DNA from 4 places in the Fictibacillus sp. B-59209 genome. Region 2 is predicted to be linked to each of the others. Evidence: riboswitches for the same ligand, from Rfam matches in the RefSeq annotation. Region 2 holds a riboswitch; each other region holds the start of a gene.
What was found. Region 2 has a riboswitch for S-adenosylmethionine ahead of P4361_RS19880 (DUF2325 domain-containing protein). Riboswitches for the same ligand answer to the same signal wherever they lie in the genome.
Positions count from the first base shown of each region.

Region 1 (7,567 bases), on a different contig from region 2:
GCGCCTGAGGCAGCTAAGAAGGTTAGCGCAGGAGCCCAGATAAATGGGTGGGGAAGCTGGAGAGAAGCCAGATATCCCATGATCATAAAACCGCCTCCAAGCGAGAAGATACCGATCGTCATCGCCAGCCATGGAGATCTGATCTGCCATTTTGTCAAACATAGGCCGGTCACGAGAAAGCCAACTCCTGAGCAGGTGACCACTAAACCTACCAATGCCGGGCTGCCCGTCTCGAGTAATCGGATCAGAACGGAAAACTGGGCATCCGCCATCTGCAAGATCAACATGGAAACAAACATGAAACCAGTGCCAAACAAAATAAAGCGTACGGTTTTCATATATTGAAAGCCTTCTTTTAAATCTGATATAACAGATCCTTTTGTGCGTTTTTCTTTTACGTGAAGCGGTTTAACACCTGGAAGCACGAACAGCAGCAAAGCGGACAAGAGAAAGCTGGCTGAATCAAGAATAAAAACGCTGCTGATTCCAGCCGTGGTTACTAAAAATCCGCTGATGGCAGGACCGATAATCTTCGTCGCGTCCTGGATGACAGAGCTGATCGAAGCAGCCTGCTGCATATCGTCATCGGACACGATTTCTTTCAGCATGCCGCTTTTGGCGGGAGTAAAAAGAGAGGAGAAGATTCCCAGAAGAATGAGCAGAATGTACACATGCCAAGGCACAGATGCAACGATCAAACCAAGAATAATGATACAGCGGAAAAAATCAGAACAGACCATGATGGTTTTACGGTTCATGCGATCGGCGATCACGCCAGCAACCGGTCCAAGAACCGTCATGGGGAGTCCAAGTGAAATAATGACAAATGACATCTCCAGCGGTGAGGCGTTCCATTTAAAAGCCATCAATGAAAAAATAGCCATGATGCTAAGCCAGTCACCAAGATTGGAAATGACCTGTGCCGACATTAAAAACTTAAAAGATTTATTCTGCCTTAATGTATTACCTGCTTTCTTTTCCATGAGATCACTCCTCGGAATTAAAATGACACTTATGTCGTTATTATAAATGACACAAGTGTCGACTTCAACCTTTTTATGGAAAATAAAAAAACCGCTTCGGCTGGGAAGCGGTTTTAGATGGGTTTTAGTTGATGCTAGTTAGCAAAGCGGTCCTGCACTTTTAATTTCTGCTGGCACATTGTTGAATTTTTCGAAGTTTTCCTTGAACTTACCTGCAAGCTCTTTTGCTTTGCGGTCGTAATCTTCCGGGTTCTCCCAAGTCTTTCTCGGCTGAAGTACTTGATCAGGAACACCTGGGCAATGTACTGGAGTATGCAGTCCAAAAATAGGGTCGGTTATCGTCTCTACAGATTTTAATTCCCCTTGAAGGGCAGCCTGAACCATGGCTCTTGTGTAGGAAAGGTTCATGCGCTTGCCGACACCATATTCACCGCCTGACCATCCGGTATTCACCAGGTATACTTCTACTTCATGATGATCGATTTTTTCTCCAAGCATTTCGGCATATACAGTTGCTTCCAATGGAAGGAACGGCGCACCGAAGCATGTTGAGAAGGTCGCTTGAGGAGAAGTGATTCCTCGTTCTGTTCCGGCGAGTTTGCTCGTGTAGCCGGAAAGGAAATGATACATAGCCTGTTCTTTTGTCAGTTTGCTGATCGGAGGCAATACGCCGAATGCATCAGCTGTCAGGAAGATGATCGTGTTCGGATGACCAGCAACACTTGGCTGGATAATATTCGGGATCGCCTGAATTGGATAGGCAGCCCTAGTATTTTCAGTCAACGTACCGTCGCTATAATCACCTACGCGAGTTTCATGGTCAAGAACGACATTTTCGAGAACGCTTCCAAAACGGATCGCATTCCAGATCTGCGGTTCTTTTTCTTCAGAGAGGTTGATGCATTTTGCATAGCAGCCGCCTTCAATGTTAAAAACACCAGTATTAGCCCAGCCATGTTCGTCGTCACCGATCAATGAACGATGCGGATCAGCAGAGAGCGTAGTTTTCCCGGTACCGGATAATCCGAAGAACAGAGCTACATCGCCTTCTTGCCCGACATTTGCGGAGCAATGCATAGAAAGGATCCCTTTTTCAGGAAGAATGTAGTTCATTACTGAGAAGATGGACTTTTTAATTTCTCCTGCATATTCAGTTCCTCCGATCAATACGATACGCTTCTCAAATGATATAATAATGAAGGTTTCAGAATTGGTCCCGTCTACAGCAGGATCTGCTTGAAATCCTGGTGCAGATACCACGGTGAATCCCGCTTCGATTCCTTTTAGTTCTTCAGCTGTCGGACGGATGAACATTTGGTGGGCAAACAGGTTATGCCAAGCGAATTCATTAATCACCTGAATAGGCAGCCTGTACGCGTGGTCGGCACCAGCGAATCCTTTGAATACAAACAATTCCTCTTTTTGTCCTAAGTAATGAAGTACTTTTTTATAGAGCTGCTCAAATTTCTCTTCGTTAAAGGGCTTATTGATTTTGCCCCAGTTTATTTTATCTTGTGTGCTAGCTTCATCCACGATGAATTTGTCTTCGGGAGAACGTCCAGTATATTTTCCAGTAGTGGCCCTGAGAGCACCGGTTGAAGATAAAATGCCTTCATTTCGGAGCAGCGCCTTTTCAACAAGCATAGGTACAGGTAGATTTTCATGAGTAGCAGCGCTGGATAGAATGTCATCTAAAGTCGTCGTTAAATCAACCGTATTCATGTTCGCAAAACCATCCTTTTAAGAAATATATTTATCATTAATATCGTAAGTAAATTCGAAATTAGTATAACACATTGAAACAAATAATGTATACTATTTTATTTAGCAAATTGTAAATTGGTTCATAAATCAGGCTCTTTGTTTTTAAAAGCATAATCTTTCATTTATAATAGGTACTTAATTCCATTTGAAGGATCGCCCAGACTCCCGCTGGAGAGGGAGAGTATAGCTTTTCAAGTTGACAGGTTTGTCGAACTGCGCTATTATATTTCGGGAACGGCTGCTCTTATTCCGAGTAGGTGGAGGGACAGGCCCTATGAAACCCAGCAACCGACACTTCATCATCACATATCTCTTGTGCAGTGAAGTGAAAAGGTGCTAACCTGCAAGGTGAAAAAACCTTGAAAATAAGAGGTGAAGGCGTAGACATAAGACCTTTTCCCTCGTTTATTTTAGGTCCAGGGAAAGGCTTTTTTTATGTCTTAAAACAGTTTGAACCTGAATATTTTACAAAACAAAGTATCCATATAGGAATGAGTACCGTATCTTATAAAAAAATTGCTCTATGCTTTCAATAGAGAAGGAGGATCTCAATTGTCTAAAAGTCGTCGTCTTTTTACATCTGAATCAGTTACGGAAGGGCATCCGGATAAAATTTGTGACCAAATTTCCGATGCGATCCTGGATGAAATCCTTGCAAACGACCCGAACGCACGTGTCGCTTGTGAAACATCCGTAACGACAGGCCTTGTGCTTGTTGCTGGTGAAATCACCACATCTACTTATGTTGATATTCCAAAAGTCGTTCGCGAAACGATCAAAGAAATCGGCTATGACCGTGCAAAATACGGTTTCGATTCTGAAACATGCGCAGTTCTTACATCCATTGATGAACAGTCTGCGGATATCGCGATGGGTGTTGACCAAGCGCTTGAAGCTCGTGAAGGCTCAATGACTGATGAAGAAATCGAAGCGATCGGTGCTGGTGACCAAGGTCTTATGTTTGGTTATGCCAACAATGAAACACCTGAACTTATGCCGCTTCCGATCTCTTTGGCACACCGCCTGTCCCGCCGATTGGCTGAAGTGCGTAAAACCGAAGAAGTTCCTTACCTTCGTCCGGATGGTAAAACTCAAGTAACGGTGGAATATGATGAGGATGACAAACCGGTTCGTATCGATACGATTGTTATCTCCACTCAGCACCATCCAGAAATTACACTTGAGCAAATTCAAGCCGACATTAAAGAACAAGTCATCAAGCCTGTTGTACCTGCAGAATTGATCGACGAAAACACAAAATACTTCATTAATCCGACTGGCCGTTTCGTTATCGGCGGACCACAAGGTGATGCTGGATTAACTGGCCGTAAGATCATTGTTGATACGTATGGCGGATATGCTCGCCACGGTGGTGGAGCATTCTCCGGTAAAGATGCAACTAAAGTTGACCGTTCTGCAGCGTACGCCGCTCGTTACGTAGCGAAAAACATCATTGCTTCCGGACTTGCTGACAAAGTAGAAGTTCAGCTTGCATATGCAATCGGTGTAGCACAGCCTGTATCGATCGCAGTCAACACATTCGAAACAGGAAAAGTTTCTGAAGAAGTATTGGTTGATCTTGTGCGCCAAAACTTCGACCTTCGTCCTGCGGGAATCATTAAAATGCTTGACCTTCGCCGTCCAATCTACAAACAGACAGCGGCATACGGACACTTTGGCCGTACAGACGTTGAGCTTCCTTGGGAAAAAACAGATAAAGCAGAAGCACTTAAAGATCAAGCAAACGCGTAATATTAAGAAAAACCGGCCTTTGGGCCGGTTTTTTTAGTTTTTAGTCGTTTGTAAAGGTTTTGGTTTAGCAAATGGGTAGAGGGAAATCTTGAATAAGCGTCATAATTGAAAGTTTTTTAACTCGTTTAGTGTGGAGAACTAACTTTATTAAATGATTTTTAGTTTTTATTTTCAACTTTTTTGTTTTATGTTCAAAAAACTAATTTTTTGTTCAAAAAATCAAATTTATGTTCAAAAACGGAACTTTTATTTTCAATCTGTTAAAGCGCGACACATTTCGACTGTTTTTGACTTGTTTATTTTTGAAAAGGTGCCAGGCACCGCTTTTTGACATATGTCAAAAGCCGGTTGCCTGGCACCTTTTCAATTAAATCTGGAGGTTTATGCTCAAAGGTTTTCATGAATACAGGAAGCTTGAAGATTGCTGCTGGAGCGATTTTTAGATTGAGATTCGGACTGATTTCTTGCACAATCATCAAACGGTTTTCCTGTGGTGCTTTTTTCATGTAACCCCTCCTAAATTTTATAAAAAGTAAGGAACGAGATAAACGTTGAGTAAAAACACGGAAAAGATTCCTGAGCTGATCCCGAGGATCATACCGGCGAGCACGTCGGTTGGGTAATGAAGGCCTAGATACATACGCGAGATGCCAACAGACAACCCGAGCGGAAGCAGTAAGGTAAGCAATCCTGGATGGATGAAAGCGAGCGGGATGATGACCGAAAAGATCGCGGTCGTATGTCCTGAAGGGAAAGAATGGTCTTTCAGCGGATTACTGAAGGTCTTGGTACCCGCGATCATCAGATAAGGGCGTTTCCGTGGATAGCATTTCTTTGAGATTGCAACAGGAATATGGCTGAGAATAAGAGACAGGATTCCTGCAGCAGCAAATTTCTTCAGATCGGCAGGAATGGTAAGCAGGAGAAGCAGTGTAGTTAGAATGGTGCACGTTGCTCCGCCAATGTGTGTGATCACATTGAAATACTTATCCAGCAAACGGTGCTGCAGTCTGCCGTTCACCCATTTAAATACATCACATTCCTTTTCATAGATCCAGCCGGTTACTCTTGCCATGGAAGTCCTCCTTGCTTTATAACGATTTCCTTTTCAGATTACAAGAGGTTTATTGCCGCTGTTTAAAGGCAGTGTGAAGAAATTGTAAATAAATGAAAAAACCGCCTGGATGAATTCAAGCGGTTTGCAGCTTCCGGTATAAATGAGGTTAAAAGAAAACCTTCTGATCACGCTCTTCTTTTAGAATTTCAACAGCTTCACGGAACCGCATGGAGTGGATGATCTCCCTTTCCCTCAAAAATCTCAGCCCGTCATTGAGATCAGGATCATCCGACATGTCGATCAGCCATTGATACGTAGCACGTGCTTTTTCCTCTGCTGCAATGTCTTCGTACAGGTCAGCGATCGGATCTCCTTTGGCTTGAATATAAGCTGTAGTAAATGGCACACCGTCTGCATTATGATAAAAGAGCGCGCTGTCATGATTGGCATAGTGGGTATCGAGCCCGGCATCCTTCATCTGCTGGGGAGTGGCATCCTTTGTCAATTTATAGATCATCGTGGCAATCATCTCAAGATGGGCAAACTCCTCTGTTCCTATGTCGGTGAGCAAGCCGATGACCTTGTCAGGGATCGTATACCGCTGATTCAAATACCGTAATGCAGCAGCAAGCTCACCGTCTGCCCCGCCATATTGTTCAACCAAAAACTTCGCCAGCTTCGGATTGCATGTGCTGACTTTAACAGGATATTGCAGCTTTTTTTCATAAATCCACATAGTTGCCCTCCCATGGTTTTACTTTTATACCTGCCACGGCCAAGGTCCTTTGTTCCAATCCCAGGGAGCACCTGAATAACTGTTTCCGTATTGCTGCATCGGCCCATATTTTGACTCAATGGCTTTCTTCAATTTTTTTCGTTCCTGGGCGAAATGATTGAACTGATGGATGCTGGCTGTGTCATTTGGATGGGTATCTAAATACAGGGTTAATTCAACAAGTACAAAATCAACCGCCTGTAATTCCTCGAGGAGCTGATAATACTCAGCTGGAAGGCCTGTTTCCATTCCTGATCAACTCCTTCTTTCATAAGGATTTTCATAGTAATCATAAAATACCGGCCAAAGCGTTCCTTTTTTTAATGCTTCCTGTGGTGAGAACTGCGGCAGGTTATAGGGCTGGAATGTCATATATAAGTGAGGAGGAGTAGAATAATACTTTCTTCCGATCGGCTGGCATGGATCGAAATTGCTATGGAAAGGAACATAGGATTTTACATGTTTCAAAGGATTTCACCTCCGACAATCGTACTCTTACTAAATTATTTTCTAACGGTGGCAATTATGTGGATTTTATCAGGATAAAGCCTACAATTTAAATAAGAAAACATCTTATGGTATGATTTATCAAGAACAGAAAAGTGAAGAACGGAAAATAAAGAGGAAAGAAAGGGGAAGCCATGTACGAAGGAGTCCATCATGTATCACTAGTAGTTACTGATTTGAAAAAAGCACTTTATTTTTATGAGGGAATCTTGGGTTTTTCGGCGAGCAAAGAGCGGCCTCAGTTCGGCTTTCCAGGTGTTTGGTACGATTTTGGGGCAACACAGCTTCATTTGATCGCAAACGCAAAAGGGAAGGCTTTGAGAGGAACGGATGAATTGGATAGCAGGGATGGCCATTTTGCCATCCGTGTTACAGATATTCCGAGACTGTTAAAAAAGCTGGACCACCATCAAATACCTTATTTAAATAAGCCGGATAATAAAACACCGTGGCATCAGGTTTATGTCAGTGATCCAGATGGAAATTTAATAGAATTTAACGGAGAGCGTCAGTCTGTTTCTGAAAGTGATTTATAATATTGCCCTTTTTCTTGGTATTCGCGGCGGATCCTGTCCATGTCGGCAATATCTTCTGCGTTCAGTTCCCGTATCACTTTGGCAGGACGGCCGAATGCAAGGGTGTTCGGCGGAATCTTTTTGCCCGGAGGTACGAGGCTGCCGGCTCCGATAAACGCTCCTTCACCGATTTCAGCGCCATCAAGTACAAGAG
Region 1 covers NZ_JARMMC010000005.1:279,682-287,248, forward strand. The annotation lists gene P4361_RS03845 (MFS transporter) at 1-983, opposite strand, end outside; gene pckA (phosphoenolpyruvate carboxykinase (ATP)) at 1,122-2,705, opposite strand; SAM riboswitch class I at 2,989-3,119, shown strand; gene metK (methionine adenosyltransferase) at 3,300-4,499, shown strand; gene P4361_RS03860 (hypothetical protein) at 4,796-5,005, opposite strand; gene P4361_RS03865 (phosphatase PAP2 family protein) at 5,023-5,574, opposite strand; gene P4361_RS03870 (manganese catalase family protein) at 5,723-6,292, opposite strand; gene P4361_RS03875 (spore coat protein CotJB) at 6,317-6,580, opposite strand; gene P4361_RS03880 (spore coat associated protein CotJA) at 6,587-6,799, opposite strand; gene P4361_RS03885 (VOC family protein) at 6,973-7,374, shown strand; gene P4361_RS03890 (gamma carbonic anhydrase family protein) at 7,347-7,567, opposite strand, start outside.
Region 1: linked by a shared signal. The riboswitch ahead of metK (methionine adenosyltransferase) and the one ahead of P4361_RS19880 (DUF2325 domain-containing protein) in region 2 are both predicted to bind S-adenosylmethionine.

Region 2 (7,567 bases):
CAATATCTGGCAGAAGAACCGGACGACGATGATATTTGTGACTCACGACATCGATGAGGCCATTTATCTCGCCAGCACTATAGTGATCATGAATCCCCGGCCAGGCACAGTCAGGGAGGTCATACCGATTGAACTGCCTCATCCACGGAGAAAAACAGATCTTGCTTTCCAGGAAATACGAAAGCGGGTATTGAGTGAATTTGAAAAAGTGGAGGAAAGCGAGCGAGCAGCAACCGTCCGATAACGATATAAAGGAGATGGAAAAATGAGCAATCAGACTGGGGTATTAACGAGAACGACTGTAGAACGAAAACAAAGCATCAAGGAAACAGCATCAAAAAAACAGAGGAAAAACCCATTTCTATCCCATTGGGCACGAGGATTGGCATTTCCCGTTTTTATCATCATTATTTGGGAACTGTCAGGTGCTTACGGACTTATTTCTGCCACCTTGCTGCCAAGGCCGAGTGAAATCCTTATCGCATTTAAGGACTTAATCCGTACCGGGGAATTATTCACCCATTTTAAAATCAGCTTGTTCCGGGCACTTACAGGATTTTTAATTGGCGGGGGACTAGGACTTCTGGCCGGGCTGGCAGTTGGTTTCTCGAGCAAAACAGAGCAATCGCTTGATCCTACGTTTCAGATGCTGCGGACTATTCCATCGTTAGCTGTAATTCCTTTATTCATTCTCTGGTTTGGCTTTGGCGAGCTGTCAAAAATATTGCTGATCTCAAAATCTGCGTTCTTTCCGCTTTATGTGAATGCGTTCCTAGGGATACGCGGTGTGGACTCTAAACTGTTTGATGTAGCGAAGGTGCTTGAATTCAGCAAATGGAAACAGATCACAAAACTCATTCTCCCTGCTGCACTACCAAATATTCTGCTCGGTTTACGGCTGTCATTAGGTGCGGCGTGGCTGGCTTTGGTCGCAGCTGAACTGATGGGATCGAGTGAAGGCATCGGATATCTTATCATGGATGCGAGGCAATTTTCTCAAACGTCCATCGTTTTTGTAGGCATTATCATTTTTGCGGTTTTCGGCAAAGCATCAGATTCACTGGTCCGATATTTTGAAAAGCGGCTTCTGAAATGGCGTGACAGCTATATCGGCTGATCAAAATCTTACATAACAGGAGAGGAGAAAACGGATGAAATTAACGAAGAGAAAAATAGCTGCGGGTGTATTAACACTGATTTTATTGCTAAATATGCTTTCCGGCTGCAGTGAGAAAACCACCACCGCGGAGCAGAAAGGGAATGTTACGGTCAACATCGGAGTTCAGGGAAGTACCGGTGTTCTGCCGTATGCACGTGAGAAGAAATATTTTGAAAAAGCGTTTGAGAAAGAAGGCGTAAAAGTAAAATGGAGTGAATTTGAAAGCGGCCCTCCTCACTTTGAGGCATTGGCATCTGGAAGGCTGGATTTCGGTGCAACCGGAGGAACTCCTCTTATTGCCGGACAGTCGGGCAACGTTGATTTTAAAGCGATCGCGGTAACTACGAATGGAAAAAAGGGAAATTCAATCATCATACCAAAAGGAAGCAAGATTAAAGAGTTAAAAGATTTAAAAGGAAAGAAAATTGCGGTGGCTAAAGGAAGCAGTGCCTATAACTTTCTTTATATGGCGCTTGATCAAGCAGGGTTGACGGACAAGGATATTAAAATTGTACAGTTGCAGCCAGATGAAGCAAGACCTGCCCTTGATAACGGTTCCGTGGATGCCTGGTCAACATGGGAACCGTATGCCACCACAGCCATCTATCAAACGGGAGCGAAGTCATTGGCTGATGGAGAAGACCTTAAAATTAATGCGCCCAGCTTTTTGGTGGCAAGGACTCAGTTCACAAAGGAACATCCTGATTTAACGGTACTGTTCCTAAAGACATATGAGAAAGTCAGACAAGAGTTTATCAACCATCCGGATGAAGTGACGGTAGATATCGCTAAAAAAGAGAAACTTGAACCGGAAATCGTCAGCACGGTCTTAAAGCGGGCCGATTTGATTCTTTCTCCGACAACCAAAGAATTTGCAAAAGCTCATCAGCAACAAGCTGATTTTCTATACAACGTAGGTGGCATCAAGACAAAGCTGGATACTTCAAAAGTCATAGAGAACAAGTTTGTTGAGAAGGTTTTAAAGAAGCAATGACCAGACGCCAACATTTGATGGAGGGATAAACATGGGAGAGACGTCTTTGAGAGAATGGCAGCGACCCAAAGACTTTATTGCATCGATTACGAAGGAACAGCTGAACTTTGTGAATTTGACAGATCTTCAGTTCACAGGGCTTTGCAAGGAAAAATACGGAGTGAATAAAGGGTTGTACAACACGATCGAAAACTACTTTGCAAAGAAAGGAATACGCAACATTCTCTATCGGAGAGTGTACATTCTTGAATTCCTGAACGATGTCCAGAGGAGAAAAGGCAAAGAATGCCGTGAAACACACGTTACGTTCGGTTCAGGAGGGCTGGCAAAAGCGCTCCACAACTTTTTTATTAAAAACATTTAAGGGAGGATTTTATTGTGGCAGATATTGTAACCATATCAGGCAGCCCTTCTGTAACCTCAAGAACGGGAATCGTCCTTCGATATTTAAGTGAATTGTCCCAGAAAGGGGGGCTTGAAACAGAATCTTTTTCAGTACTTGATGTCCCGCCGGAAGATCTTGTTCTTGGCCATTTTCAGAGTCCTCATCTGAAAGCCATTGAGAAGAGCATAATACAAGCAAAAGCTGTCATTATTGGAACACCTGTGTACAAGGCAGCCTATTCAGGAGTCCTTAAGTCGCTGTTGGATCTGCTGCCACAAGATATCCTCTCTGGAAAAAGTGTATTGCCCATTGCAACGGGCGGTACGATCGCCCATCTTCTGAGCATCGATTACGCGTTAAAGCCTGTTCTTTATGCCATTGGAGCAAGGAACATATTAAATGGAATTTATTTAATCGATCTGCAGCTGCAGCATAACAATGGCCGTGAAGTTGCGTTTGATCAGGAAATCGAGAAGCGGCTGATTGTATCATTATACGAACTGATCGATGAGGTAAAGAAAGATACGTACATCAAGGACTTAGAAAAAGCGGAGCTGCAAATTGCGGGAAACATTGATGGAAAGGGGAATAAAGCATGAACGTATATTGGTTTTTGCCGACACATGGAGACAGCCGGTATTTGGGAACATCAGAAGGAGGACGGCCTATCACGCTTTCCTATCTTCGCCAGATTGCGCAGGCGGCAGATAGCCTTGGCTTTAAAGGAGCACTCCTGCCGACAGGGCACTCCTGCGAAGATGCTTGGGTTACCGCTTCTTCCTTAATTCAGGCCACCGAAAAGATGAAATTCCTCATCGCTGTACGTCCGGGTTTGATCTCTCCCTCTCTAGCGGCACGAATGGCTTCAACCTTTGACCGGCTTTCTGATGGAAGGTTATTAATTAATGTTGTGACAGGAGGAGATCCGGTAGAGCTTGCCGGTGACGGATTGCACTTATCGCATAGTGAACGCTATAAACTGACGGATGAATTTTTAACCATCTGGAGGGAGCTGCTGGCCGGAGAAGAGGTTGACTATGAGGGTAATCACCTTAAGGTAAAAAAAGGAAAAAATCTTCTTCCTTCAGAGCAAGAGCCTTTTCCGCCACTGTATTTCGGAGGGTCGTCGGATGCGGCGCTTGAAGTGGCTGCCAAGCATATTGACGTTTATCTGACTTGGGGAGAGCCGCCTGAACAGGTCAGAGAAAAGATTGATAGAGTCAGAAAGCTGGCAGCTCAGCAGGGGAGAACTGTGAGCTTCGGAATCCGGCTCCATGTGATTGTCAGGGAAACAGAAGAAGAGGCTTGGGCTGCGGCTGATTCGTTAATTCAATATGTAGATGAAGAAACCATCATTGCTTCACAAAAAGTCTTTTCACGTTATGATTCAGTCGGACAGAAACGGATGGCTGCTCTTCACAACGGAAAAAGAGATTCTCTTGAGATCAGCCCAAACCTTTGGACCGGCATAGGCTTGGTGAGAGGCGGGGCTGGAACCGCACTTGTCGGTGATGCAGACACGGTTGCGGAGCGAATGAAAGAATACCAGGAAATCGGGATTGATCATTTTATCTTCTCAGGCTATCCGCATCTTGAAGAAGCATACCGAGTGGCTGAACTCCTTTTTCCTAGGCTTCCGATCTCACATAAAAATCCGGCGGCAAAGCGTTCGCTTCATTCGTTTGGCGAAGTGGTCGCCAATACGTACCTACCGCTGAAAAGCAAAGTAAAATAAAAACTTCTAGTAAACTTGCTCACTTTTTCTTACAGAAAAAAGTAGTTATTGACAAATTTAACCATCTTAAGTAATCTATAAATGGAATTCATACAAAACCAGTCAGAATTATAAGGTTTGAGCTTTTTTTACAGCAAAAACTCATAAGCATGTTTATTGAGTTTTTGCTGTACATAATGATTGGTCCAGTTAAAAATAAAATAACGGGGGTTAGTGTATGAAAAGAGGATTACTCAGTATTACTTTCCTGGTTGTTTTCTCCATGCTTCTTTCCGCATGTGCACTCAACAGCTCAGATAACGAATCAAAGGACAGCAAAGCCAATACTTCTGCTGTTAAAGATAAAAGGCAAAAGCTATAAAGCAACCGATGAGGCTTATTCCATTATATTATTTTTAATAATTTCAAATTTTCTAACTTATTAAGAGAGGTGGAGGGATTTGGCCCTTTGAAGTCTCGGCAGCGGTTCCGGAGAGGGATCTGTGCCAATTCCAACAAGCTTTGGCTTGGACAATAAGAAGGGTAATTTGGTTATGTCTAACCTCTTCTTATTACGTGATCGTAGTAGGAAGAGGTTTTTATTACGGTATAAAACAGAGTAAATCCATAGGGATATTTTTATATTCTTTTTTGCTGCTGATTGAAAAACCAAAGGCAACTCTCTTTTTGGGATGTATGCCTTTGTTTTTTTTATTCAGCTTGAGCAAAAAGAAATAGTTGAAATAAGAGAGAGAAGGGAGATGCTGGTATGTCGTCGTTATTAATTGTTGGTGGAGATCATCTTGGGAAAATTACGAAGAAACTGGAGCATCAAGGGATAAGGGAGATCATTCATGTGAGCGGAAGAAAAGCTAGAATGTCTCAAAAGGATATTCCAAGTCATGTGAACTTGGTTCTGGTCCTGACCGATTTTATAAACCATGAGTTTTCAGCAGCGATCAAGAAAAAGGCGAACAAACAGAGTGTTCCCATCTATTTTTCCAAGAGGTCCTGGTGCTCGATCTATGCTGTACTTGAAAAATCGGAGCTTTTAAGCAATCGCACAAAACGGAAGAAGATAGCCGTTAATTAGTAATAAGAAAACCTGCCTCACAGGGCAGGTTTTCATTCCGTTGAATCAATTTTTACAACTTCAAGCTGAAAGGGAACGCACTCTTCCAGCCTTTCTTTAATCTGTTCGGCTTCCTCTCTGGACAATGGAGTATTTGAGTCTCTTAACGTTTCCAGGCTGAAAGTAAACCGCCCGCTGGATTCAATAACCTTGTATTCTTTCATGGGAATTCCCCTTTCTCCCTTTCATTTGAGATTGCAAAAATGGCACGATGGTATATCTATATACTTCTACATACCCGGTTCGTTCCCTTTTTAGTATTTTGATTGGAGGAATTGAAAAAATATAGTTATAGGAAAATCATCACTCTAATATACATAATCGATGGAATCTCGATGGGAAACCGTGCTGATGGAGGGATGAAGGTATGGCTGTTAAACCACCGATACTGCAGAGAGGGGACACCATCGGGATCGTGACACTAGGAAGCCCTCTGGAGGCCCAAATAATTAATGAAGGATTAACCACGCTGCGAAATTTTGGATTCAATATTGTCCTCGGGAAAAATGTTTACACGAGTACTGGTTTTTTGGCCGGAACGGATGAACAGCGGGCAGCTGATTTAATGGCGATGTTTACGAATAAAAAGGTGAAAATGATTTTGCCGACAAGAGGGGGAGTAGGAGTAGAGGGAATTCTGCCGTATCTGGATTTTGATGTCATCCGGCAGAATCCAAAAATCGTATCAGGATACAGCGATATTACGATCCTGCTGAATGTACTGTATCAATATACCGATTTAATCACCTTTCAGAGCCTTCTCCTGCTGGACTTTAATCCAAATACACCGGCTTATAACTACCAACAGTTTTTCCAGGCAACTTCAACTGTTCAGTCACCCCGGCAAATTGTTAATCCGCCGGGTATTCCTCAAATTAGCAGAGTACAAGGAAATATAACGGGAGAAGTTGTTGGCGGCAATTTGACCTCGCTTGTGGATTCACTTGGAACTCCGTTTGAGATTGATACAGCAGGAAAAATTTTAGTGATAGAGGAGACCCATGAACCGATTAACCAGGTTTACCGGTATCTCAATCATTTAAAAATTGCGGGTAAATTTGATGATTGTGCAGGCATTGTGATGGGTGAATGCACAGCGTGTGAACCGGCGTACGGTGTAACGTATGATCAGCTCATTACTACGTTTGTCGTACCACTTGGGAAGCCGCTCATGACAAATGTTACAACAGCACATGGGTATTATAAGGCAGCCATTCCAATCGGTGCACAAGCGAACCTCGATACCGTTAACAACCGTTTTTCGATTTTAGAGCCGAGTGTGAGCAATATGTAATATAAAAGAGATTATCCAGCTGCCAGCTCCATCCATAAATAAAAGGTGGCATAGGCTCTCCAGCCTGTCCAACTTTGAGACCACTCGATGATTTCTGGAAGGCTTGGCTTGGAGTAGGAACCAAGCACCTTTTTTAACGCGTTATGCAAACCAACGTCTGCAGCAGGAAATCCATCAGGATGGCGCAGGCACCTCATGATGACATAGTTTGCTGACCAGCTCCCTATTCCGCGGATCGAAGTCAATTTCTTTTCCATCTCGTGAAGGGGCAGTTCTTGGAGTCCTGTTTTGGTTAATCTGCTGTTAGAGATTAATTCAGCAGCATCTAACAAGTACTCTGCCTTTCGGTTTGTGAACTTTAGGGAGAGTAAATTTTCTTTAGTAAGATTGGCGACTTTATCAGGCTCAGGAAACATCCAATAATCTTTTCCGTTAAATGCCATGTTTTCTCCGAAGTGTTCAACTAACCGCCTCTTCAATAAATAAGCCACGTGAAGGCTGACTTGCTGCCCCATTATAGACCAGGCCAAGGCTTCAAACAGGTCAGGCACTCCAATGATTCTCAGCCCTTCCCGCCCTGGGACAACCTTACGCAAAATACGGTCTTCTTCTGCCATTTGATAGAAAGGGGTTAAATCCCGTTCCAAATCCATCCAATCGATGACGTGATGAACAATCTCTGCTTTTGTATTGTGATCGGGAACTTCGATTGGAAATGATAGAACGAGGTGCTGATCTGTGGCCTCCAACTGAATCAAAACACACTCTTTTTCACATCTAACCGCCTTTCTTACGGATTTGTTGTCCATATCCACGGAATGCAGCAGTTCATTTTGATTTCGGTTTAAGTAACGAAGACACTCTTCAAAAAGAACATCATGCCGTTTGA
Region 2 covers NZ_JARMMC010000028.1:17,164-24,730, reverse strand. The annotation lists gene P4361_RS19915 (ABC transporter ATP-binding protein) at 1-244, shown strand, start outside; gene P4361_RS19910 (ABC transporter permease) at 266-1,117, shown strand; gene P4361_RS19905 (aliphatic sulfonate ABC transporter substrate-binding protein) at 1,152-2,153, shown strand; gene P4361_RS19900 (hypothetical protein) at 2,185-2,517, shown strand; gene ssuE (NADPH-dependent FMN reductase) at 2,532-3,137, shown strand; gene ssuD (FMNH2-dependent alkanesulfonate monooxygenase) at 3,134-4,273, shown strand; gene P4361_RS19885 (hypothetical protein) at 4,491-4,634, shown strand; SAM riboswitch class I at 4,689-4,793, shown strand; gene P4361_RS19880 (DUF2325 domain-containing protein) at 5,022-5,345, shown strand; gene P4361_RS19875 (hypothetical protein) at 5,378-5,548, opposite strand; gene P4361_RS19870 (LD-carboxypeptidase) at 5,752-6,678, shown strand; gene P4361_RS19865 (DNA-3-methyladenine glycosylase) at 6,690-7,567, opposite strand, start outside.

Region 3 (7,567 bases), on a different contig from region 2:
AAAACCCCTATTGAAATGGTGCCTGGCACCGCCTCAATGGGGATTTTTTAATCCAGCTCCAACGCCAAGGGCTGATCGTGGCGCTGGAGCTTTTTTTAATGGCTGATTTCTTTCGTTGATGAGGGAATTGGTTTGGATTTTACGGAAGGTGACCAATTTCTCTCGGAGACAAAACATAGTGTCTCTGCCAACAAGAAGGCAGCGAACACATCCAGGATGACATGCTGTTTAACCATCAGAGTTGAAACGATAATAATCACGGAAAAGTACGTAATCATACTTCTGTTCCAGGTTGTTGAGAACGGTGCCTTGCGCATTACCCGGACCAGCAGGTAGCTGGAAAAGCAATGGATGCTTGGAAAACAATTATAAGGGGCATCCATCTCGTAGACCCGGTTTACAAGAGATTCCAAGAATGAAGAGCCAGCAACGAGCGGCCTAGGAACGGTGGTCTGAAAAAGGCTGTATACCGTATAGCAGACCAGCAGGCCTGCAATGTAAACAAACAGTGTCTTGAAGTACGTCTTCTTATCTTTGAAATAGAAATAAATCAAGATTCCGTAAATATATAAGGTCCACAATAGGTAAGGGATAATAAAAACAGCAGAGAATGGTATGTTCCTGTCAACGGTTGTAGCTAGGTTATGCACTTCGCTCCCGGGGTGATTGACCCAATCATAGATCAAGGAGCAAATCGGCAATAATCCTAAAGAAAGCAGCGGGAACAGGTTTTGCAGCGATTTCTTCATAATTTCCTCCATGGCAGCTAACTTCTTTTGCCATTTCCCTAGTATACATCAGCTCAAACAGAATAGGGCAAATGGAAAACATTGCTTGCTAAATGATAAGGCTGCTGGTTTAAGGGTAAGCTAAAAAAGGTATTTATCCTGTAATCCAAGCATGTTCAGGAGGTACAATCCATGCAGATAAGTAAACCAGCAATTGTTCCGCGTTATACATTTTCTGAAATTTACGGTCCGGATCTCATTTTTAATCCGAGGCCTTCATTCGCTCATAATAAGTGGATTCCCGATTGTCCAGTAAAGCTTGATCTTCTGACGGGAAGCCAGTTTGCGGTATTGGGAAGCATGCCGGTCATCTGCAACCGGTCGGTAACTACCAAAAAAGCAACGGAGCTGTATGAACGGGCGGGTCTCCTGCTTCGTTTTCCTGTTCACGAATATTCGACAGAGGCGGATTATCGAAACATTTTCGGCCGCTTAGAAAAAGAGCAGAAGAAGATGGTAGTTCAGCATATTCACCCAGAAGAAGAAATGTCATCAGAAAATTATTGGATCGATCCGCGCCTTGTTCAGTATTTAAACAATAAAGCGAATTTAGAAGAGCTGGTTCCTTCTGGACATGCTCCGAAACGAAAATCAACAACAGCTGCGGAACTTCATGATCAATTAGTAACCTTCCCATTTCCATGTGTGGTTAAGGCAGCGACAAATGAGGCAAATGCGGCAGGTTTTGATGTATTTATCTGCAAAAATCAGGAGGACATTGACAGGGCAGCAAACTTTTTCGCCTCCTGTGAAGGAATTGTCATAGAAGAGTACTTGGAGATCGAGCACAATTATTGCGTTCAGTTTGCCTGTACAGCAGATGACCGTCTGATTTATCTGGGCAGTACGGTCCAAAATATTACGGAAGACGGAAAATATAAAGGAAACTGGGTCGATAAAGAGTCAGAACCCGATGATGAGGTCATCAAGGTCGGGAGAAGAATTATGGAAGAAGGCTGTAAAAGAGGCTATAAAGGGATTGCAGGATTTGACATTGCGGTAACGGCTGATGGAAGGAAAATAGCCTTTGATTTAAATTATAGAGTCAACGGTTCTACCGCCGCACTTCTTATGAGAGACAGTGTTGAAGAACAGCTCGGTAAAAAGGTAATCAAATTCGTTTCCTGGGAATCCAAGGGCGGTATAGAACCCCTGTATGATGAAGTGAAACGGGGGATTGAAGATAGATATTTCATTCCGCTGTCGATCTATAATGGCAGTGAAAGCCCTTATGAAGATGCCGCCACGCTTATACAGGGCCTTGTACTGGGAGACACAAGGGAAGAGGCGGATCAAAAGGAATATATTTTTCAAAGAGCCGGTCTATCCTAAAAGAGGAAACCATCTAAAACTCCCCGGCATTTGGAGGGGAGTTTTCTTATGCTTATTATGACACCTGTTTACAGATATAGGGTTGGGGTAAATACTAGTAAATAAAATCAGACATTGATTAGGAGGCAATACATATGAGCAAAATGGTGATTGGAGTGTATGAAACAGAGAACGAAGCTGTTGATAGTATACAATCCCTGGTGAATCAAGGATACAATGCAAAGGACATCTCCATCCTTGCTAAAGATGATGGAAAGATGGATCGAGTTGCCGATAAAACGAATGTTTCAGAAGAACATCTGGACGAAGATGTAAACGAAGCAGCCTATGGAACCATTGCAGGTTTTCTGTCTGGTATCGGCGGAGCCATCGCGGTGCCAGGCCTTGGTGTTCCCGGTATTGGTCCGCTGCTTGCTGCTGGTCCATTTGCATCCATGTTTAGTGAGGATTCAGAGGATGATTTAAAAGAAGTTCTCATGTCCCTGGATCTTTCAGAACGGACCGCTGAGCGTTATGTGCAAAAAATAGAACAGGGCAGCATTATGGTTTTCTTAGAAAAAGATGCGGTGAAACTTTAACAATAGAGTAATTCTAATAGGTGCCTGAACGCATAAAATAGTCCGCCACATGAAAGGATATGTACATAAAAGCAAGTTAAAGTGAGGGCGGATATGAAAAAAGAGAATATGGCAATTCTAAGCGGCGTTATGATAATGGGTATTGTAGCTTTAAGACTAATGAACAGGCTTCGTAATGATGATCATTGGATGAAACTTGACGGAATGGGAAGCTTGGCTATATTTTCAGCACGGGGCGGAGGTTTCGTGGATTTCTTTCTGAGAAGTTACTCTTTTCTTGGTTCTGGATTTCTGTTGATTCCTGCCACTATTTATTCTGCATACAGATACAGGAGAAAAGGAAAGAGAAACATTGTTTTTTTATTAATAGCCAACCTGATCGGATGCCGTTTGATTAACTCTGTTTGGAGAAAGAATTGGAAGCAGCGGCCTCCATCCACTAAACCTTTTTACATTAGGTATGGATATCCGAGTGCTCATGCGATGAATGCAACAGCGCTTTATGGTCTTTTTACACTCTTATCAAAAAAGTTTGTTAGAACGAAATTTTGTATATTGGCAGTGCACCTTGGATTTATTTGCTGGAGCAGAATTTATCTAGGCATTCACTATATTACGGATGTACTGGCTGGAGTTGCCGGAGGAGCAATGTGGCTGGCTTTTATGGCTTCAGTGTTTTTATTCCGATCAGAGAACTCCGAAAAAAGATTTGACATCGACTTAGATCATGGTATAAGATAGGTCACATCAAGTAAATATGAACGTGTTTCTTATCCAGAGAGGTGGAGGGATATGGCCCTGTGATACCTCGGCAGCGGGTTTTTCTTTTGAAAAACACTGTGCCAATTCCAGCAAGTTCCTTTAAGGGCTTGGAAGATAAGAAGAGCAGCTCGTTTCCTTATGGATACAACATCTCTTCTTTCTTTAAGAAGAGATTTTTTTATTTAATTGAACATTATATTTGTTTCTTATCCAGAGAGGTGGAGGGATTGGCCCTTTGAAACCTCGGCAGCGGGTTCCCGGTTTAATGGGAATACTGTGCCAAGTCCGGCAAGCGATTAGCGCTTGGAAGATAAGAAGAGATCAGCCACTCATCTATGCGTCAGGCCTCTTCTTGTTTTCAAGAAGAGGCTTTTTTTGATGTTTTAACAGTAGCGAGAAAGGAGATCACATCATTGATTCGATTTGAAGAGGTAACCAAAATTTATGAGAGTGGCAAAAGCCGGGTAAGAGCGTTAAACAATGTGAGCTTTGAGATAAAAAAAGGAGAGATCTACGGTGTTGTCGGATACAGCGGAGCAGGAAAGAGCTCCTTGCTGCGATGTGTGAATCTTTTGGAGAAGCCGACATCAGGGCACGTCTTTGTAGGAGAGGAGGACATGGCAAGATTGTCTCCGAAGGAACTGAGAAAAAAACGGAAAAATATCGGTATGATTTTTCAGCATTTTAATCTGCTGAACGCAAAAACGGTATTTGATAATATTGCGACACCGCTTTATCTTCTCGGCATGAAGAAATCATTCGTTAAAGAGAAGGTGAACGACCTGCTGGAATTTGTTGGCTTGTCCGAGCACGGGCATAAATATCCCGACCAGCTCTCCGGCGGACAAAAACAGCGGGTAGGCATTGCCCGGGCGCTCTCCACTGATCCGGAAGTGCTATTGTGTGATGAAGCAACATCGGCATTGGATCCGCAGACGACCTCCAGTATTTTAAAGCTTCTGAAAAAAATCAATAAGGAATACAACATTACGATTCTGATCATCACGCATGAGATGAACGTCATTCGTGAGATATGCGATTCCGTCGCTGTTATGGAGAACGGAGAAGTGATTGAGAAAGGGAGCGTTTTTGATGTATTTGCAAGGCCACAGACTGAGACGGCAAGGCGCTTCGTCAGTTCAGTTCTTCAGGATGAATTGCCTGAGTCCCTTAAAGACCTATTGAAGAAGCAGGACAGGAATCATCAGATCTTCAGGATTGTATTTACCGGAGCATCCACAGGACAACCGCTGCTGTCACAGATTGCCAAGAAATTCAACGTGGACGTCAGCGTTCTATACGGCCATGTCACAGAACTTCAAGACGTCCCTTTCGGAAACCTTGTTGTTCAATTGATCGGCGACGAACAGGAAATCAGAAGAGCGATCTTTTTCGTGAACCAGAGTGAAGTCGAAATAAGGGAGGTTGCACCTTATGCAAGTTGATTGGAGTACATTTTGGGTCGACATTTTAAATGCGGCCGGTGATACCTTAACGATGGTTGGATTTTCCTTATTGTTCTCGGCTGTAATCGGCATTCCGCTTGGCGTCGTACTCGTAGTCACGAGGATGGGGCACATTCTTGAAAACCTGGCCGTCTTTAACGTTTTGAACGCGATTGTAAACGTTCTGCGTTCGATACCGTTCATCATCTTAATGGTGGCGATTATCCCGTTTACAAGATTAGTAGTCGGTACCTCTATCGGGACATCGGCCGCGATTGTGCCATTGATTGTATATGCCGGCCCCTATATCGCAAGGCTCGTGGAAAACAGCCTGCTTGAGATCGATCCGGGCATTGTAGAGGCCGCAGAAGCCATGGGAGCGACTCCTTGGCAGACCATCTTTCGCATACTGCTGCCGGAAGCATTCAGTTCACTGATCCTGTCGTTTACGATCGCAACGATCGGCCTGGTCGGAGCTTCGGCGATGGCAGGGGCTGTTGGTGGAGGAGGCTTGGGCGATCTGGCCATTGCCTACGGCTATCAGCGATTTGATACAGACGTGATGATTGTCACCGTCGTTCTGCTCGTCATCCTTGTTCAAGGCTTGCAGAGCACAGGAAATATACTGTCCAGAAAAATTAGAAGAAGATAAAAAGAGAAAAGGGAGAAGGGAAATCGTATGAAAAAATATTCATTGATCATTTTAGTCATCGGGGTTTTAATGTCGGCATTCTTGAGCGGGTGCAGCGGCGGAGATAAAAAAGGCCTTGAAAAAGTAAAGATGGGCATCAGCGGATCTGACAGTGACGTGTGGAAGTATATCGCTAAAAAAGCAGAAAAAGAAGGCATTGATTTGGAAATCGTAGAGTTTTCCGATTATGTCCGTCCGAATCAGGCATTGTCTGACGGGGATATTGACGCTAATGCGTTTCAGACCATCTCTTACTTCAATTCGTTTAAAAAAGAACATAAATTGGATTTAGCACCGATTGCAACAACCGTCATTGCGCCTATGGGCGTTTACTCAAAAAAATACAAGAACATCAAGGATATCCCGTTTGGATCAACCATTGCTTTGCCGAATGAAGCTACGAACATGGGCCGTGCTTTGCTTCTTCTGCAGAGTGCCGGGCTAATCAAACTGGAAAAGAACTTTGATGGGAATGGTGATCTGAAAAAAGTGGTGGAGAACAAAAAACACTTGAAGCTTAAACCAGTAGTTGCAGGCCAGACACCACGGGTGCTTCCTGATGTGGCCGCTTCAATCATTAACAATGGCGTTGCTGTCGACGCTGGAATGAATCCGAAGAAAGATTCGATCTTCCTTGAAAGCAAGACTGCAAAGCCATATATCAATATCATTGCAACAAGAACTGAAGATAAAAATAAAAAATCGCTGAAAAAAATTGCGAAGATCTATCAATCAAAAGATACAGCCAAGAAGATTAAAGAAATCTATAAAGGTGCAACCATTCCTACGTTTGTACCGCTAAGTGAAATTGGAGAGTAATAGAGAGAGAAAGGATCTGAGATCATGACTGTAATCAGCAGAACTGCCGGAGAAATCCAGGAACAAATCCGTACGAACATTGATGTAAACCAAGCGGCTTACATTCAAACTTCTCACGAGATCCATGATAATCCAGAAATCGGAAATGAAGAAGTGTTTGCATCCAGCCTGCTGGCATCGCTGCTCGAAAAAGAGGGGTTTCAGGTAGAACGCGGAGTGGCCGGTCACGAAACGGCATTTGTTGCCCGTAAGCGTTCTATTCTAGATGGGCCATCCGTTGCCTTTTTAGCAGAATATGATGCCCTTCCCGGCATCGGTCATGCATGCGGCCATAATATCATCGGTACATCAAGTGTGGCAGCGGCCATCGCTCTTGCTTCCGTTATCGATGAGATCGGAGGAGAAGTAGCTGTTTTTGGAACGCCTGCTGAAGAAGGCGGAGAGAACGGAAGTGCGAAGGGAAGTTTTGTGAAACACGGTTTGCTGGACGGCATTGATGCTGCGTTAATGTTCCATCCAGGTAACGCTAACCGCATTACCGGGACATCGCTTGCGGTTGATCCGCTGGATTTTGAATACATCGGAAAGCCCGCTCATGCGGCTGCGGCACCGGAAAAGGGAATCAATGCACTTGATGCAGTTATTCAGTTGTTTGTCGGGATTAACGCACTGCGCCAGCATGTGGCGGACGATGTGAAAATTCATGGCATCATTACACACGGGGGAGACGCTCCTAATATTGTGCCTGAATATGCGAAGGCCCGTTTTTACATTCGTGCTTCCACAAGAGCAAAACTGAATGAGACAACGAAAAAAGTAAAAGCCATCGCAGAAGGTGCTGCCCTTGCAACAGGCGCAGAGCTTAATGTTATTGCTTTTCAGAATCAGGTGGATAACCTTTTATTAAATCGATCGTTTGATAAAGTGTTTCAAGAACAGCTGGAGAGTCTGGGTGCAGAAGTAGATACCTCACACCGATGCGGACTTGGTTCGACTGATGCCGGTAACATCAGCCAGGCAGTGCCAACCATCCATCCCTATCTTCAAATCGGCCCTGATCACATAGTCGGACATACGGATGAGTTCAGGGAGGCGGCAAAGTCAGAGCAGGGCGATCAGGCGCTTATTCTCGGTGCAAAAGCGCTCGCTTTG
Region 3 covers NZ_JARMMC010000020.1:68,845-76,411, reverse strand. The annotation lists gene P4361_RS16795 (phosphatase PAP2 family protein) at 96-749, opposite strand; gene P4361_RS16790 (hypothetical protein) at 921-2,120, shown strand; gene P4361_RS16785 (general stress protein) at 2,255-2,698, shown strand; gene P4361_RS16780 (phosphatase PAP2 family protein) at 2,792-3,439, shown strand; SAM riboswitch class I at 3,466-3,581, shown strand; SAM riboswitch class I at 3,664-3,777, shown strand; gene P4361_RS16775 (methionine ABC transporter ATP-binding protein) at 3,874-4,905, shown strand; gene P4361_RS16770 (methionine ABC transporter permease) at 4,895-5,557, shown strand; gene P4361_RS16765 (MetQ/NlpA family ABC transporter substrate-binding protein) at 5,585-6,415, shown strand; gene P4361_RS16760 (M20 family metallopeptidase) at 6,440-7,567, shown strand, end outside.
Region 3: linked by a shared signal. The riboswitch ahead of P4361_RS16775 (methionine ABC transporter ATP-binding protein) and the one ahead of P4361_RS19880 (DUF2325 domain-containing protein) in region 2 are both predicted to bind S-adenosylmethionine.

Region 4 (7,567 bases), on a different contig from region 2:
ATGATCCTCTTTAAGGTGCCAGGCACCTCATTGAGATTCATCCTTTTTTTGTCTGTATTTTTTTAGGCTTAACACAAACCCTAAGATTACGGGAGGTGTTTTCTGTGAAAAATACAGGAGTTTTCCTTATCCTTGCTTTACTGCTGACGGCATGTTCTCCGACGTCTAAAGATCATTTTGAACCGACGGCGAATGAATCAGCCAAGAATATGAAAGACAACATGTGGGGACATGGGATTATTAATTACCATGTGACAAAAAATAACCCAAAGTTCAACTATAGTTCTGAAACGAATAAGAATCCCAATGACTATCAGAAATTGAATACAGCCCGATTTGATATCTCTGATGATCAGGACAAAATTCGTGAGGCGGTCGTCAGCCAGACGGGCATCAACCCTCAGATGGTGACCATCAATGGAAACTATGCACATATTCATTTAAACGTGCCTTCAAGTGTATCTGACCGTAAAAAAGAGAAGATGCGCCGAGACATTAAATCAGCAGCAGAGCAGGCCGTTCCACGCTATAAGTTTTCAGTTAAAGTGGACAGCTAAGAAAAGCGCAAGCGCCCTGCTTAGGTTCGACAAGCGCTGGAACTATTACACAGCAACACGCTTTTTGTGTTGAGGTGGAAGAGTGAAGCGACTTCGAGAACCTGGGCGCTGGTGCTGGACAATACATCTATGACTATACATCAGGTGAAAAAACGGCAAATGTCCGTGCTTCCCGCACAGACAAATGCCGTTTTATTTTTTGGCTCTTCTCGCAGCCTGCTGAATCGGATCCCATACCCCGTTATATGGAGGAGCATAGCAAAGATCCAAATCCTCGAGTTCGTGCAGGTCCATTTTGTGAAACATGGCTGTGGCCAAAACATCCACTCTTTTGTCCACCCCATGCTTGCCGATAAACTGCCCGCCCAGAATGCGCTGGTTGTTTGCGTCAAATATGATTTTGACGTGCAGCGGTTCTACTCCAGGAAAATAGCCGGCAATGTCTTTTGCACGCGTCATTACTGTTTCAACCGGGAAGTGGAGCTTTTCCGCTTCTTTCTCGGATATTCCTGTTTTTCCAAGAGAAAGGTCCATGAACTTAATGATTGAGGAGCCGACAATTCCTTTGAACGTCTGCCTCTTTCCTGACATGTTCAGGCCTGCAATCCGGCCTTGCTTGTTCGCTGTTGTGCCAAGAGGAATATGATCATCCATTTCTTTGATCAGGTGGTAATGGCTCGCGCAATCTCCAGCAGCATAGACATCTTTCACATTGGTCCCCATGTACCGGTTGACAAGGATGGCTCCGCTCTCGTGAAGCCGGATCTCCGTATCTTCGATCAATGATGTATTCGGCTTTACACCAACAGATACGATGACCATGTCCGTTGGATAGTCCCGTTTGTTCGTCTTTACGAATTGAACCCGGTCATCTCCCTTAAACCGCTGAACTTCTTCATTCAAACAAACCTCTATGTCATGCTTTTGGGCTTCTTCATGGATCAGTTCTGCCATATCGGAATCAAAGATGGCGCCTAGCTGGGGCCCTCTTTGGATAATCCTTACCCTTTTCCCTAAAAGCCTAAGATTTTCTGCCATCTCAAGCCCGATATAGCCTCCACCGATAATGGTGACGTCCTGGATGGAAGGATCAAGGTCCTTCTTGATTTTCTCAACGTCAGGAATCGTTTTCACAACATGGATGCCTGGCAGGTGCCTTCCTTCCCATTGCGGCATGACAGGGCTGACCCCCGTTGCAATCAGAAGCTTGTCATATGAAAAAACAAATTCCTCATTTGTTTTTGTATGTATGCCGTAAATGGTCTTTTCCCCTGGATCAACCCGGGTCACTTCATGATAGGTTCTGGCGTCCATTCCATACTTCTCCCTGAAGGTGGTTACATCGCGGGCAATCAGTTCTTCAGAAGATGGAATGAGTCCGCTCACTACATAGGGGAGTCCGCATTGGCCGTAAGAATAGATGCCCCCTTTTTCAAAAATGGTGATGCTGGCCTCCGGATCGTTGCGGACGATTTGCATCGCAGCACTCATCCCGGCCGCATCTCCGCCGATAATACAATAGTTCATACTCTATCCCCTTTCTGTTCTTCTATTGTATTCCCCTTCGTTTTCTTTTAGTCATCGTTAAATGGGTGTTCGCTATTCTTGCACCGTATCCTTTTTTTCTTTCAACACTATCTGTACCAACAAGAACCTGCCGGCGCTGTCGAACAATCATAATAGAGAGGTGTAGAAAATGCTGGATATCTTATCGAACGGAACGGACTGGAACGACCATCCTGTTCCGATCACCACACTTATCAAAAAGTTGAAAGAGAAGCCGCTGGATCCTATCTATGAATCCATGGGAAATTTTATTGTGAAAGTCAATCCGGTTACTGATACGCAGCACGACATACGGCACAAAGGTTGTACCCAATTTTTTGGCCACTTTGCAACCATTCCCTTTGTTTTCAATATTATAACCGATGAAAAAGTCGTGATTGAAGAACTGACAAAGGCCATCCGCATGAATCAGCAGCGACTGGATTACGAAGCGCTGAAAAACCATACATCCATGTATTAAAAACCTTTGCCCGGCGCATCCCTATAGAGTACGATAAAAGAAAGAGCGGGGGTGCAGTTGTGGAAGGATCCATTATAGCTTTGAATACTGGAAAGGCAGATGTTCTTTCGTGGCAGGGAAAAGACATAAGCTCGGCGATCAATAAAAAGCCGTCCCGTGGTCCATTATTCTTGTCAAATCTTCAATTTGAAGGAGATATACAGGCGGACACCGTGCACCATGGCGGTCCGGATAAAGCAGTCTGTGTCTATTCTCATAATCATTATGCGTATTGGGAGAAAGGGCTGGGAATCTCTCTGGACGTACCCTCTTTCGGTGAGAATCTTACCGTTGAAGGCCTTACCGAAAAAGAGGTCTTTATCGGTGACATCTTCCGGCTTGGGGAGGCACTGGTCCAAGTGAGCCAGCCGCGCCAGCCTTGTTTTAAGGTGGCTGCCAAACTCAAACAGCCGTTGATGATCAAATATATTCAGGATACCAGTTTCTCCGGCTATTACTTGCGGGTACTGGAAGAAGGCACTGTCAGCCCGGGAGACAAGCTTGTTATTGAAGAAAAACATCGAGCCGGGATCTCTGTCGAATTTGTTAACAGAATGACATACATAGACAAGGAAAACAGAGAAGGGCTTACCATGCTTGCCGGTCTGAATGAACTGGCAGAAGGCTGGCGCTCAGCTATGAAAAAGAGATTAGACTCTCTCCTCGGGCAGTACCTGTAGCTCCGGGGATTTCTTTTTGCCTTCAAACCGTCAAAACACAGTCTGAAGGCTTTTGACGGGTGACCTCCCCTGTATTATAATTAGAATGTTATGCCATTAAAATGAGGTGAAAAGCGTGTTAGAACGTTTAGAAACGATAGAAGCCCGATACAATAAATTAAATGATCTATTAAGTGACCCAGAAGTCATTAGCGATACGAATAAATTAAGGGAATACTCCAAAGAACAGTCTTCTCTTCAAGATACAGTAGCGGTTTACCGCGAGTATAAAGAAGCAAAAGAAGGGCTCGACGAAGCAAAAGCAATGCTCGAAGAAAAGCTTGATGCCGAGATGACCGCCATGGTGAAAGAGGAAGTTTCCGAGCTTGAAGATAAGATTGAAGAGTACATTCAGCAGCTGAAAATCTTGCTTCTTCCAAAAGACCCGAACGATGATAAGAACGTAATCGTCGAGGTACGCGGAGCAGCAGGCGGTGACGAAGCCGCCCTATTTGCAGGCGATCTTTACAAAATGTACAGCCGCTATGCCGAGGTGCAAGGCTGGAAAACAGAAGTAATCGAAGCAAGCTACACCGAGCTTGGCGGCTACAAAGAGATCATCTTCTTGATCAACGGCAACGGGGCATACTCCAAGCTGAAGTATGAAAACGGAGCACACCGCGTACAGCGTGTTCCTGCTACAGAGTCCGGCGGCCGTATCCATACGTCTACAGCGACAGTAGCGATCCTTCCTGAAGCAGAAGAAGTGGAAGTTGAAATTCATGATAAGGACGTCCGTGTAGACACGTTTACGTCAAGCGGACCGGGCGGACAGTCGGTTAACACGACTCAATCCGCTGTTCGTCTGACGCATATTCCAACTGGAACCGTTGTTTCCTGTCAGGATGAAAAATCACAGATCAAAAACAAGGAAAAAGCGATGAAGGTTCTTCGCGCACGTGTTTATGATAAAATTCAGCAGGAAAAACAAAAAGAATACGATGAAAACCGTAAATCTGCAGTGGGTACCGGTGACCGTTCAGAACGGATCCGTACGTACAACTTCCCGCAAAACCGTGTAACGGACCATCGCATCGGCCTGACTCTTCAAAAACTGGATCAAATTTTGCTCGGCAAGCTGGACGAATTCATTGAAGCATTAATTACAGAAGACCAGACAAGCAAAATGAAGGCCCAGACGGAAGCATAAGATGAAAGCGATGAAACTGCATGAAGCCCTGAACTGGGCTTCATCTTTTTTAACGAAAAAGGGACGGGAACCTCAAGCCGGGGAGCTTCTGCTTCGTCATGTACTTGGCGATCTGAGCCGGACGGAGCTGCTTCTTGGTTTGGATGAAGAGCTTCTTCCAAAGCAGCAAGAGGCATTTGAAGCAGCTGTACAAAAGCATGGCGATGGAGTGCCTGTCCAATACATTATTGGTTTTGAAGAGTTTTACGGAAGACGCTTTTCGGTGAATAAAGAGGTGCTCATTCCTCGGCCGGAAACAGAAGAGCTCGTATATGAAGTGCTTCAGCGCTCCATGATGAGGTTCCCTGGCATAGAAGAGATCCAGACAGTCGATGTCGGGACGGGGAGCGGTGCCATTGCCATTACGCTGGCACTGGAAAATTCTCGTTTTTCGGTAACCACGATCGATATTGCTGAGGAATCCCTGGAAGTCGCAAAGAAAAATGCTGAAGACCTTGAGGCATCTGTTCGTTTTATTCATGGAGACCTCCTTCAGCCTCTGATCGAGGGCGGAGAAAAAGCAGATATCGTTGTGTCGAATCCTCCTTACATTCCTGACCGTGAAATAATGGAGCTTGAGACGATCGTTAAGGATCAAGAGCCTTTCCGTGCACTTAGCGGCGGTGAGGACGGCTACGTATTTTACAGAAGGTTTATGGAAGAGCTGCCCCTCGTTCTGAACGCACAAAGCATTGTTGCCTTTGAAGTCGGCCATGATCAGGGCCAGACGGTGGCTGAAATGCTCAGGGTCACGTTCCCTGGGTCGGTTGTTTCGGTAGTAAAGGATATCAGCCAAAAAGAACGGATGGTTATCGCGGAGATTGGCTTTTAAGAAGAGTGGAAGGGGCTCTCAGCTGTGCTGGGGGCTTCTTTTTTGTGGCCGGAAGAACCGAATTGAACGACACTGGCGCTGAATTGAGCCGAACGGAGAATAATTGAGCGAAACAAGCAATAACTGATCCGAACTGAATTTTTCAGACTTATTCGCCAGTCAAACGCAACTCAATATCATCTATTCTCACATCCTAAAAATTGACGAAATACCTACTTCTATTGTAGGATTACTATTAATTAAATAAATCTTATCCAGAGCGGTGGAGGGACTGGCCCTATGAAACCCGGCAACCTATTTTTAGAAGGTGCTAAATCCAGCAGGAGTAGATCCTGGAAGATAAGATGGAGCGGTCAAAAACTTCCCCTTATCTAAAGGGGAAGTTTTTTTTAGATAGTCGGAGGGTCAGGCCGTTGTCCTGACCGCTCCTCCGCACTGAAGGGATGGACTTTCAGGGTTTCTTTTAGTGGCAGAATGTTTTTAAAAGGCAGAGGGGAGAAAAAGGTAGATGAGATTTGGATTTTGGTTGCCGATCTTTGGTGGATGGCTGAGAAATGTGGAAGATGAGAACATGCCGCCGACGTTTGATTATGGGAAGAAGGTTATTCAGTCCGCGGAAAAATGGGGGTTTGACACGACGCTGATCGCGGAACTGTATTTGAATGATATAAAAGGGCCGGAGCAGGACTCTCTGGAGGCTTGGACAACGGCAGCGGGTCTCGCGGCCGTAACGGAGAAAATAGAAATTATGACAGCGGTAAGGCCGGGATTCCATAATCCTGCTGTAACGGCGAAAATGACGGCGAACATCGACCAAATGAGCGGCGGGAGGTTTACACTTAATGTCGTCTCCGCCTGGTGGGAAGAGGAAGCGAAGCAGTATGGCGGCATTTTTACTGCCCACGACGAAAGATATGAGCGTACGCAAGAGTTTCTTGATGTTCTAAAGGGGCTGTGGACAGAAGAAACCTTCAATTATTCCGGCAAGTTTTATCAGTTTAGCGATACGAAACTTTTCCCTAAACCTGTTCAGCGGCCAAATCCCATTTTGTATGCTGGCGGAGAAAGTGAAAGGGGTAAACAGGTTATCTCTTCCTCCTGTGACGCCTACGTCATGCATGGCGGCACTGTCGAAGAGATCGCCGTTAAGATCAATGACATGAAGAACCGCCGCGGGCAAACAGGGAAAGAACCTTTATCTTCGTTCGGCATGGCGGCCTATGTGATCTGCCGGGATACTGAAGAAGAAGCCCAAGCGGAACTGCAGAGGATTACAGATGTAAAAGAGTCCAGCGCATATGCTGGGTTTAAAGATTTTACGAGCAAGTCGCAGCTTGAACAGCAGATTCAGCTGTACGACTACTCTGTTTCCAACCGGGGGCTGAGGCCGAATCTGATCGGCACACCTGAACAGATTGCGGAGCGGATTGCAGCATATGAAGAAGCCGGCCTCGGACTCCTTTTACTGCAATTCTCCCCTCAGTTAGAAGAGATGGAACGTTTCTCAAAACAGGTGATGCCTTTGGTGGAGAGCTATCGGAAAGAACATGCGAAATAAGGAGGATGACCATGAAAAAAGTATATATCATACATGAGAACGATGAATGGACAGATCATCTCACAAAGAGACTGGATGAGCTGCAAGTGCCTTATGAGGCATGGCATCTCGATCAGGGAACGGTTAATCTGGCAGAAGCCCCGCCCGAGGGCATTTTTTACAGCCGCATGAGTGCTTCCTCACATACAAGAGGACACCGTTATGCACCGGAACTTGCTGCCGGTGTCATTGCCTGGCTGGAAAAGACGGCACGATCTATACGTATGATATCAATACGAACACCAATTACAACTCTGATGCTGAAGCGGCTGCCGGAAAATATGGCATGCTGGAGCTTGCGGAATTTTTGCAGCTGCAGCTTGATTCATTGAATGCAGCAACCGCGCAATAGACAAAAAGAGCCTCCCGCCAGTAGCGGGAGGCTCTTTGTTTTTTCATTATCTACATGAAAAAGGGGGTGATAGGGATGTCCTTACTATAGCAGACCTCCTACACTACAGAGGAATTATGTGACCTTTTTGATATGTTTAATAAATTTGTGACAAAGTCCGTTATTTCACAGCCGGTTTCTGTCATATTTTTTCGGTATTTGTTTACTAGATTCATAGTATGATTTCTCCTTTCCGTGGCCACAATGAGGATAGAAA
Region 4 covers NZ_JARMMC010000009.1:39,505-47,071, forward strand. The annotation lists gene P4361_RS07340 (hypothetical protein) at 105-557, shown strand; gene P4361_RS07345 (FAD-dependent oxidoreductase) at 750-2,084, opposite strand; gene P4361_RS07350 (hypothetical protein) at 2,254-2,583, shown strand; gene P4361_RS07355 (MOSC domain-containing protein) at 2,643-3,302, shown strand; gene prfA (peptide chain release factor 1) at 3,418-4,491, shown strand; gene prmC (peptide chain release factor N(5)-glutamine methyltransferase) at 4,502-5,362, shown strand; SAM riboswitch class I at 5,610-5,708, shown strand; gene P4361_RS07370 (LLM class flavin-dependent oxidoreductase) at 5,871-6,920, shown strand; partial or broken gene P4361_RS07375 (alpha-L-glutamate ligase) at 6,932-7,180, shown strand.
Region 4: linked by a shared signal. The riboswitch ahead of P4361_RS07370 (LLM class flavin-dependent oxidoreductase) and the one ahead of P4361_RS19880 (DUF2325 domain-containing protein) in region 2 are both predicted to bind S-adenosylmethionine.